2 regions of the Exiguobacterium abrahamii genome follow, and region 1 is predicted to be linked to the other one. Evidence: a T-box and tRNA genes for the amino acid it is inferred to sense, from the RefSeq annotation. Region 1 holds a T-box; the other holds one or more tRNA genes.

Region 1 (5,671 bases):
GCATCACTCCGGTCACTCGTTCGCGAGAACCAGTTGCATAAATCAGATTTGATTTATCCGATTTTTGTCGCTGAAGGCGAAGACATTAAACGCGAAGTCAGTTCGATGCCTGGCGTCTTCAACTTATCACTTGATCATCTGACGGCTGAGATTGAAGAAGTCGTCGCACTCGGAATCGAATCTGTCATCTTGTTCGGTGTCCCGCACGACCACTTGAAAGACGAGCAAGGATCAGGTGCGTTTCACGATCACGGAATCGTTCAAGAAGCGACACGTCTCGTCAAGAAGGTTGCCCCGCAGCTAACGGTCATCGCCGACACATGCTTATGTGAATATACGTCGACAGGTCATTGTGGGATCGTCGCCGACGGTACGGTCGATAATGATGCGTCATTACCGCTTCACGTCAAGACAGCGATCTCACAAGCCCGAGCAGGTGCCGACGTCATCGCTCCATCATCGATGATGGACGGATTTGTCGCAGCCATTCGTCAAGGATTAGACGAGAACGGCTTCAGCCACATTCCGGTCATGAGCTATGGTGTTAAATATGCGTCTGCTTATTACGGTCCATTCCGTGATGCGGCGAACTCGGCACCGGGAGAGGGCGACCGGAAAGGTTATCAAATGGATCCAGCAAACCGTCGTGAAGCGTTCCGCGAAGCAACAGCGGACGTCGATCAAGGAGCTGACTTCATGATTGTTAAACCTGCGCTTGCGTTCATGGATATTATTCGTGATGTGCGCGAGCGGATTGACTTACCAATCGTTGCGTATAACGTATCGGGTGAGTATGCGATGGTCAAAGCTGCTGCCTTGAACGGCTGGATTGACGAAGAACGAATCGTCCTTGAGACGATGCTTGGCTTTAAACGAGCAGGCGCTGATTTAATCATCACCTATTTCGCAAAAGACATTTGTCGTTACCTGGAGGGGTCGAAATGAGCTTAATTAACCAGAATTCAAAATCAAAAGAAGCATTCGAGCGGGCACTCCCGCTCATGCCGGGTGGTGTCAACAGCCCGGTCCGTGCTTATAAATCGGTCGGGATGACACCGATTTTCGCAGATCATGCAAAAGGATCGAAGCTCTATGACATCGACGGAAAAGAGTATATCGATTACGTCTTGTCATGGGGACCAATGATTCTTGGTCATGCCGATCCAAGCGTCACGTCAGCGATTCAAGAACAAGCGACACGTGGCTGGAGCTACGGGACACCAACGGAAATCGAATCAGCGATGGCAGAAGTCGTCATCAGCCGGGTGCCGTCGGTCGAAGTCGTCCGGATGGTCAACTCAGGGACAGAAGCGACGATGGCAGCCCTTCGTCTCGCGCGCGGCTATACAGGTCGGACGAAAATCCTCAAGTTCGAAGGCTGTTACCATGGTCACGGTGACTCGCTCTTGATCAAAGCAGGTTCAGGTGTCGCGACACTCGGATTACCAGATTCACCAGGCGTTCCGGCGCAAATCGCGAGCATGACGCTGACGGTTCCATATAACGATTTGGACGCTGTCCGAATCGCGTTCGAAAAACACGGCGACGATATCGCTGGTGTCATCGTCGAACCGGCTGCTGGGAACATGGGCTTCGTGCCACCAGAACCGGGCTTCCTCGAAGGCTTACGGGAAATCACGTCGGAAAACGGCGCCTTATTGATCTTTGACGAAGTCATGACCGGCTTCCGTGTCGGATTCCACTGTGCCCAAGGACATTTCGGTGTCACACCGGACATCACGTGTCTCGGTAAAGTCATCGGTGGCGGCATGCCGGTCGGTGCTTACGGTGGACGTCGTGACATCATGGAGCAGATCGCACCACAAGGTCCAATCTATCAAGCGGGTACGTTATCCGGAAACCCACTCGCGATGGCAGCAGGTCTAGCGACATTGACACAATTGAAACCAGAACACTATCAAGAGTTCGACCGGAAAGCGAGCCGTTTGTCGGAAGGCTACCTGAACGCTGCAGCGAAATACAACATTCCGCTGACGACGAACCGTGCAGGCGCGATGTTCGGTGTCTTCTTCACGGATGAACGTGTCACGAACTTCGAAAAAGCGAAAACGTCGAACCTTGAGATGTTCCGTTCGTATTATCAAAAGATGGCGGCGCGTGGTGTCTTCTTACCACCGTCACAATTCGAAGGTCTCTTCCTGTCGATCGCCCATACGGATGAAGACATCGAGCGGACGATCGAAGCCGTCGAATTGACGTTTAAGGAACTCCAAGTTGAATTTGGTCGTTAAGCAGTTCTTGACGATTACTTGAACTCTCGGCTAAAATGAGTAAAGAAGAAAATGGCAACAGCGATGACGGGAAGAGTAATCCTGTATTCGTACCGATGTAGAGAACACATCCTTGGCTGAAAGATGTGACGGGCGAACAGGAGGAAGGTCACCCCACGAGCTGGTATCGTGAGTTTTACGAGCGATATCCGTCCTCCACACGTTACGTGGCTCGAGGGCATCCGATTTTGGATGAACTAAGGTGGTACCGCGGAAAAAAGCAACGGCTTTCTTTCGTCCTTAGCATAGGACGAGAGAAGCCGTTTTTATTATGGACAAAAAGGGAGCGATCAGGATGCAGGAATTATCAATGCCAACGAAGTATGATCCGCAGGCAACGGAAGAAAAATGGTACGACTTTTGGGTGAAAGGTGACTATTTCAAAGCCGATCAGGATCCAGAGAAAGAGCCATACACGATCGTCATTCCACCACCGAACGTCACAGGTAAATTACACCTTGGTCACGCGTGGGACACGACGTTACAAGACATGCTGACACGGATGAAGCGGATGCAAGGATTCGACGTCCTTTACCTACCAGGAATGGACCATGCCGGTATCGCGACGCAAGCAAAAGTCGAACAAAAACTGCGGGCAGAAGGACAATCACGTCTTGAAATGGGTCGTGAGAAATTCCTCGAGCAATCATGGGCATGGAAAGAAGAGTACGCGTCAACGATCCGTGCACAATGGGCAAAACTTGGTCTTGGACTCGATTATTCGCGTGAACGCTTCACGCTTGATGAAGGATTGTCAGAAGCGGTTCAAGAAGTCTTTGTGAAACTTTACGAAAAAGGTTTGATCTACCGCGGCGAATACATCGTTAACTGGGACCCGGCGACGAAAACAGCGATCTCGGATATCGAGGTCATCTACAAGGATATCGAAGGTGCGTTCTATCACTTCAGCTATCCACTGACGGACGGTTCAGGTCACGTTGAACTCGCGACGACACGTCCGGAGACGATGCTCGGTGATACAGCGATCGCCGTGAACCCGAAGGATGAGCGTTATGCTCACCTCGTCGGAAAAACGATCACGTTACCAATCGTTGGTCGCGAGATTCCGATCGTTGCCGATGACTATGTCGACATGGAGTTCGGTACAGGTGTCGTTAAGATTACACCAGCCCACGACCCGAACGACTTCGAGGTCGGTAACCGTCACGATTTACCACGTGTCCTCGTCATGAATGAAGATGGAACGATGAACGAGAACGCAGGGAAATACGAAGGCATGGATCGTTTCGAATGCCGGAAGCAAATCGTTGAAGATTTAAAAGCAGAAGGTGTTCTAATCAAAATCGAACCACACTTGCACTCTGTCGGTCACTCAGAACGTTCAGATGCGATCGTCGAGCCGTATCTTTCACTCCAATGGTTCGTTAAAATGGAGCCACTCGCGCAAAAAGCACTCGAGGAGCAACAAGGGCCAGACAAGGTCAACTTCGTTCCACAACGCTTTGAAAACACGTACGTTCGCTGGATGGAAAATATCCGTGACTGGTGTGTCAGCCGTCAACTGTGGTGGGGACACCGGATTCCGGCTTGGTATCATAAAGAAACAGGTGAAGTCTACGTTGGCAAGGAAGCACCAGCCGATATCGAGAACTGGGAGCAAGACAACGATGTCCTTGATACGTGGTTCTCTTCAGCGCTCTGGCCGTTCTCAACGATGGGGTGGCCGAACACGGACGCTGCTGATTATCAAAAATACTTCCCGACATCGACACTCGTTACGGGTTATGACATCATCGCTTTCTGGGTCTCACGGATGATCTTCCAATCGTACGAATTCACAGGACAACGTCCATTCCAAGACGTCTTGATCCACGGATTGATTCGTGATTCGGAAGGACGCAAGATGTCGAAATCACTCGGTAACGGAATTGACCCGATGGATGTCATCGAGAAGTATGGTGCTGACTCGCTCCGTTGGTTCTTAACGACAGGATCGACGCCAGGGAACGATCTCCGTTTCTATTGGGAGAAGATTGAAGCAACATGGAACTTCTCGAACAAACTGTGGAACGCAAGCCGTTTTGCCTTAATGAACATGGATGGTCTAACGTTTGATCAAATCGATTTGACAGGTGAGAAATCACTCGCAGATAAATGGATCCTGACACGTTTACAGACGACGATTGACGATGTGACACGTCTGTCGGACAAATATGAATTTGGTGAAGCGGGACGAATTCTTTATCACTTCATCTGGGAAGACTTCTGTAACTGGTATATCGAGATGGCAAAATTACCACTCAACGGGGAAGATGAAGCAGCGAAACAGACGACGCGTTCGGTTCTTGCCTATACGCTCGACCGGATCATGCGTCTGATGCATCCATTCATGCCGTTCATCACGGAAGAGATCTGGCAACACTTACCGCATGAAGGTGAAACGATCACACGTGCTGCATGGCCAACACGCGAGACGTCACTCGACTTCCCGGAAGCTGTTCCAGCATTCGAAGCGGTTCAGAACGTCATCCGTTCGGTTCGTAACATCCGTGCGGAAGTGAACGCACCGATGTCGAAACAGATCCAACTGTTCATCTCGACGAATGACGCACGTGTTCAAGACGACTTGTCGTCAAACAGCTCGTACTTGCAAAAGTTCACGAACGCGTCTGAACTCCGAATCGAAGAGCAGATGCCGGCGCCAGAAAAAGCAATGAGTGCGATCGTAACGGGAGCAGAATTGTTCATCCCACTCGCTGACTTGATCAACATCGAGGAAGAAATCGCGCGCTTGAATAAAGAACTCGTCAAGTATACGAAAGAAGTCGAACGGGTCGAGAAAAAACTCAACAACCCTGGCTTCGTCGGCAAAGCACCAGCACATGTCATTGATGAAGAAAAAGCGAAGGCACTTGATTACACGGAAAAACGTCAAGCGGTCGAAGCACGCATCAACGAACTCTCACACTAATTACAGCAGTGGCTCAAGTCTCCTTGAGCCACTTTTTTTAAAGGAGCGAACAGCATGAGGACGCGAGAAGATGTATTGGATTGGTTATCGAGCTTACTAGCATTCGGTGTCAAACCGGGTCTTGAACGGATGCAGGCGATGTTACTGGAATTACAGATTGACCCGGACGCGATTCCGACGATTCATGTCGCTGGCACGAACGGAAAAGGATCGACGGTTGCGTTCTTACGTGAGATGGGAATTGCGGAAGGATTACGAATCGGGACGTTCACGTCGCCGTATATCATTCAGTTCGAGGAACGAATCATGTTGAACGGGGTACCGATTGCAGAAGATGATCTCGTCACAGCTGCGATTGCCGTTCAAGCGGCCATCGGGCGCATCGATCCGGCACTCGGTACGGTCACCGAGTTCGAGGCATTGACGGGGCTTGCCTTCTACTACTTTG
Region 2 (5,671 bases), on a different contig from region 1:
TATGTCGAATGTGCGTGTCGTACGAAATAAAATGTCGTCATGTTTTGAATTTCCCCTTTATTGGTGTGTCCAGCGGTATCCGATTCCGCGAACTGTTTCCAGATGCTGTTCAATCGGAAAACCGCAAACACGTAGTTTTTCTCTCAAATGTCTGATATGCGAGTCGATCGTCCGCTCGTCTACAGCCGCTTCCGCTCCCCATAACATTGTCGTTAGTTGATCGCGCGTCCAAACACGTCGTGGAGAATCTAAAAATACACCTAACAACTCAAATTCCGTTTTCGTTAACGAAATCTTTTGTTGGAGGTAACTACAACGATAGCTTTCCCGGTCATAGGATAGACCATCGTACTGTTGCTGTAATAAAACTTCCATTCGTCCGATCAGTTCCCCTTCTTGAATCGGTTTTGATATGTAATCATTCGCTCCTACTTCTCGTGTCCGAATGATGTCTTCCCGTTGATTCCGCGCCGTAACCATTAAGATCGGGATGTTAGAGTGTTCTCGAATGAGACGACAACATGTCCAGCCATCCATATCCGGCATCATGACATCTAGTAAAATCAGGTCGAATACGTGCTGACGGCAGAGATCAAGAGCTTGTTGCGCAGAATCCACAAGCTGACACGTGTACCCATACGGCTGAATATACAGTTTGAGCAGTTCAAGCATCCTTGGTTCATCATCTACGATCAATACATGCGGCATTTTATTTCTCCTTCCACTGCAGTGTCACTTGTGTTCCATGTCCAAGTTGACTCTTGATGTTCAATTCTGCTCCATGTGTCTGAGCAATTGCTTCAACGATGGAGAGTCCGATTCCAGTTCCTCCATGTTTTCGAGAACGAGATGCTTCCGTTCGGTAGAGCCGTTTCGTTACATGAGGTAAAGATTCTGCAGCAATCCCTTCTCCTGTATCTTCGATTTGAATGAAAGCCCCTACTGCGTTGACACCATAACGAACGATAATTTTTCCCGACGTCGTATGTCGCCGTGCATTTTCAATGATATTCACGATCATCTGACGGAGCTGCTGAGCGTCACCCATCACTTCCATTCGCTCACCTTCTATCTCGAACGAAACATTTTCTTGTTCGATGTCCAGGCGCATCAATCGTATCACTTGATGAATCAAGTCTTCGACATCGACAGGTTTTCGTTCCATCATAAAAGCATTGGCATCAATGCGTGCTAACCAAAATAATTGCTCAATCCATTCATTCATTTGCTGACTTTCTTCTCGAATGATCGTAACGTAGCGTTGTTGCTCATCCGGCGTCAACGTTTGACGTTCGAGAATGTCCGCGTATCCCTTTATATATGTCAATGGTGTTCGTAGTTCATGAGATACGCTTGCTAAAAATTCGGATCGTTCCCGATTCAAAAAATCGAGATCTTGTTTTAATTGCTGAATCGAACGCGCCAATTGTCCCAGTTCGTCTTGTCGATCAATCGGCAACGCTCCATCTTCCCCATCTAATAGACGTGCCGTCGCTTTTTCCATTTGAACCAGCGGACGAGAGATGAGTCGGGTCGTCCAAATGCTTGCCGCACCTGCTAATAAAAGTGCGAGCAGACCCACTTGGAAAAACTGCTGTTTCAACGGATTAAGTACGTGATCCACGATTGCTTTAGAAGCGAACATGAAGACATGACCCTGATGTTTCCCGTCGATGGTGATGGGACTGTCCGTCATTAAAAAGTCACGCATCGTCACGATTTTTCCTTGTTGACGGTAATCAAAATCCGTATGCTCTAGCACACTTTTCATCTCATTCGACAAAGGTCGTGACGCTTCGAGTCGTTTTCCATCTGCATCAGTGATCACCACAGTAAACGATGAATCTGCTTCCATCATGCTGACATGGCGCATCGTCGTTTGGTCATAGGAATCGACAAGGACATCACGATGGGTATTTCCTCGGTTCAGTAAACCGTCCACTACTTCCTGCGTTCGTGTTTGAGACAACTGATAATACAACGTCCCAAACAACACACTGCCACAAATTAAAAATGCCGCAAGCACGATTCCTCCAACCGAGTATGAAATACGACGCATGACATTTCCTCCCTTTCTCTTCACTTTAGTATAGCGAAAAAAAACACGATCGACGCAGGCAAACGAAACTGTCACCTCATCTGCACACGATTTGCACATACGCTGGGTATAGTAAAAAAGACTAGTGAATTCAGGAGGGTTTTATTATGAAAAAATCATTGACGTTAACCGCACTGGCTCTTAGTTCTACGCTTTGGCTCGGTGCATGCGGATCCGCTTCAAATGACGAAGGAAGCAATAGCGACTCACACGACATGTCTCATGGAGATATGATGCATTCGAGTGATGGAAAGATACCGTCTGGTCTAAAGGAAGCCAGTGATCCGACTTATCCGAAAGGAAGCAACGTCACGTTGACGACGAATCATATGGATGGAATGAACGGAGCTAAAGCAACGATTGCGGGAGCTTATGATACCGTCGTCTATGCGATTAGTTACAAACCGACTACTGGTGGAAAGATAGTGAAAAATCATAAATGGGTCATTCAGGAAGAACTCGATCCCGTTCCAACTAAGCCACTGCAAGTTGGTGACGAAACGACTGTCAAAGCGGATCATATGAAGGGTATGGATGGAGCTAAAGCGACGATTGACGAAGTAAAAGAAACGACGGTTTATATGGTGAACTATGAACCGACGGACGGTGGAGAGATGGTGAAAAATCATAAATGGGTCACAGAGGATGAGATAAAGAAATAATAAAAAAAAGCCCGCTTTTTCCTTTAAAGGAGAAGCGGGCTTTCGGTATGATTCTGACTGGGCTCGAACCAGCGACCTCTACCCTGTCAAGGTAGCGCTCTCCCAGCTGAGCTACAGAATCATGTTTGCAGTACGTTATGTACTTGCTAGGACATGTATTAATATATCAAGAAACTAAAAGGCTGACAAGTCTTTTTCCGAAAAAAAATAAAAAAATTTAAAATGGGGGAATCAACCCCGCTTCCCCCATTTTGAATGACTTACAGGAAGGTTGATACTCGATCAATCGGTAAACGTAGTGCCGGACGTTTTTTCGCATCTTCAACCGCTTTTCCGACAGCAATTAACATGACTGGTACATACCGTGACTCGGTGATGAACGTTTCCGCAAAACGTTGATGATCAAATCCACCCATTGCGAGTGTTGATAATCCACGCGCTTCTGCCGCAAGCATCAATTGCATCGCAGCAAGGCTCGCATTCGACATAGCCGCGTCGCGACCATACGCCTCACTTTGATAAGCGCCTTCTACCTGTGCCTTGATCGAATCAAACAGATCCTCTGTCATGCCACCTGCTTCTACTGCTGGACCGTACACCGGATTGTAGTTTCGATTAGCTTGAACATCACCTAAGATCGCAATGACTGCTGAAGCCGAAGTGATAGCCGGCTGATTGTATGCGATCGGTGCAAGCTGTTGCTTCGCTTCTTCCGAATGAAAGACCGTGAAATGCCAGTGTTGCAAATTCCAAGCACTCGGCGCGGCTGTCGTCCATTCTAATAGTTCTTCTACTTCCTGTTTTGAAAGCTTGAACGTTTCGTCGTAATGACGAACGGAACGTCTTTCTGTTAAGACACGCATTGTATCAAGTGTTGCCTGTGTCATGTGTAAATCCCCCTTATCATTATCAGATTACTTAGATATCGTAGCATGTCTCTTTTTCATTGTCCTCTATCAGTACTTCAAATGAATTAACTGTTATAAAACAATAGTTGACATTAAACTCCTGTACTAATACAATAAAATCAAGAAAAAAGATCATTGCGTTTACTTTGAAGGAGGAAAAACACATGGAACAACCCCTTTACCAAGAAGCATCTGCTGCATTCTATCGTGAGCTTCCCGTCAAGACGTGTGCCCATTGCGGAAAAGAGATGGATGAACAATGTGAATCCTATCAAACGGAATGCGATGAGTGTGCTGTAACAGAACACTAATAACACATGAAACAATCACTTACTTAGTGGTTGTTTTTTTATTTCTTTTAAACTCTTTCTAAATAAATCGATATTTTTTAGAAAAATCGATTTTCCGTCATCTTTTTGTCATCTGTTTGTTACAAAAGAAACAGTCAGAATGTTACATTATCTGTATATGATATTTTTTGACAAAAGGAGCGACAGACAACGATGGATCCATTTACCTCAAGCCACGCTAGCGAACTCGGTCCACGACCGCGTACAAAAAAAAGAAAGTTTTTCCCTCGATTTTTCTTACTTCTCACACTTGTTTTTCTCGGAGTTGGGGGATATGTCGCTTATCGATACGTTTTTACTCCTGAACAGCAATCCATTACGACAGGTAAATCCATTACTGAAGTACCTATCGTCAATATGGAAAAAGCACGCGTGGAAAAATGGAATGGCGTGACGAAAAAAGTCGCTTATTTAACATTCGAGGATGGTCCATCCGCATTAACACCGGACTTACTACGAACATTGGATCAACTTCAGACTCGTGCCACTTTCTTTTATCTCGGATCACAAGTAGATGCTTTTCCGCAAGAAGTCAAAGCTACTGCTAAAGCTGGACACTATATCGGATTACACGGGGAAACACACGATTACGATACATTGTACGAAAAAGGAAAGTATGTCTCAGAGATGCAAAGTGTTCAGAAGAAAATCCATGAGTTGACGAAGCTAACACCACATTTGACACGACCACCTTATGGCTCTGATCCCGGCATCACGAAAAAAATGGCATCTGCCATTCATTCAGCAGACTTCCGCGTATGGGACTGGTCGATCGATTCAATGGACTGGTATTACAAAGATAGTGCAAAAGAAGTAGCGAATACGGTCATTCGGCGAGCAGAGCGTCCGTTTGAAATCATTCTCTTACATGAACAACCACAAGCCATCAAAGCACTTCCAGCCATTGTTGCCGGACTTCAAAAAAAAGGCTATCAATTCGCGATTTATGATGAAGATTTCCATATTCCGTACAACTTCGCGCAACACTCGAATTTATAAGGAGTTACTATCCAGATGAAAAAAACATTCGTAGCAGTACTGTTCCTGTCGAGCTTTGGACTCGCTGCCTGCTCCAACGATTCACCAGCCTCTCTTCATGAACAGCTAGAGCAACAAGTCAAAGGTGAAGAGAAAGCATTCACGCTAGCTGATCAACGTGCTCGTAAGGATGAAATTTCAGTTAATACGTACCAAGCCGTTCTTGATGCAGGTGCTGAAGAAATCAAACGCTCTCAAAATGAACGAGAGGAATTAGAAGCCTTAAATGACGAACGGCTTGCTTTATTGAAACAAGAAGAAACGTTACGTAAAGAAACGTACGCTGCACTTGATCTTGAAGAATTGCAGGATGCTGTCAACCAACTTGATGGTAAAGCAAAAACAGAAGGAACTGCCTTAGTAGCAATCATCAAGGAACGCCAGCAGACGTTTCAAACGTTCTCGAAAACGTATCGACAAGCGATGGACGCTGAAAAGAAAGTGCTTTCACGCTTGACGAAAAAACCGGATTTCGTTAAGATTGATGAGTCAACAGCGGATTTAAATCGTTTAACACGGAAAGCTACCGCGTCATTAAAGAAGTGGAATACGCTGACCGTTCAGTATAATCAAACGAAAACCCGGCTGTATCGTTTGCTCGACACATCAACTCAA

What was found. A T-box is a leader RNA that pairs with one kind of tRNA and senses whether it is charged. The one in region 1 lies ahead of ITJ88_RS03275 (valine--tRNA ligase), so its partner is inferred to be a tRNA-Val.
Region 2: it has a tRNA-Val gene. The T-box ahead of ITJ88_RS03275 (valine--tRNA ligase) is inferred to sense a tRNA for this amino acid. The anticodon was not compared.

The regions. Positions count from the first base shown of each region.
Region 1 is NZ_JADOYC010000001.1:666,509-672,179, forward strand. Features, by position in the region: gene hemB (porphobilinogen synthase) at 1-945, shown strand, start outside; gene hemL (glutamate-1-semialdehyde 2,1-aminomutase) at 942-2,252, shown strand; T-box leader at 2,307-2,536, shown strand; gene ITJ88_RS03275 (valine--tRNA ligase) at 2,587-5,223, shown strand; gene ITJ88_RS03280 (bifunctional folylpolyglutamate synthase/dihydrofolate synthase) at 5,278-5,671, shown strand, end outside.
Region 2 is NZ_JADOYC010000004.1:71,735-77,405, reverse strand. Features, by position in the region: gene ITJ88_RS12420 (histidine phosphatase family protein) at 1-41, opposite strand, end outside; gene ITJ88_RS12415 (response regulator transcription factor) at 58-708, opposite strand; gene ITJ88_RS12410 (HAMP domain-containing sensor histidine kinase) at 710-2,059, opposite strand; gene ITJ88_RS12405 (YdhK family protein) at 2,206-2,760, shown strand; tRNA gene ITJ88_RS12400 (tRNA-Val) at 2,809-2,881, opposite strand; gene ITJ88_RS12395 (nitroreductase family protein) at 3,021-3,647, opposite strand; gene yhfH (protein YhfH) at 3,833-3,979, shown strand; gene ITJ88_RS12385 (polysaccharide deacetylase family protein) at 4,391-5,017, shown strand; gene ITJ88_RS12380 (YkyA family protein) at 5,033-5,671, shown strand, end outside.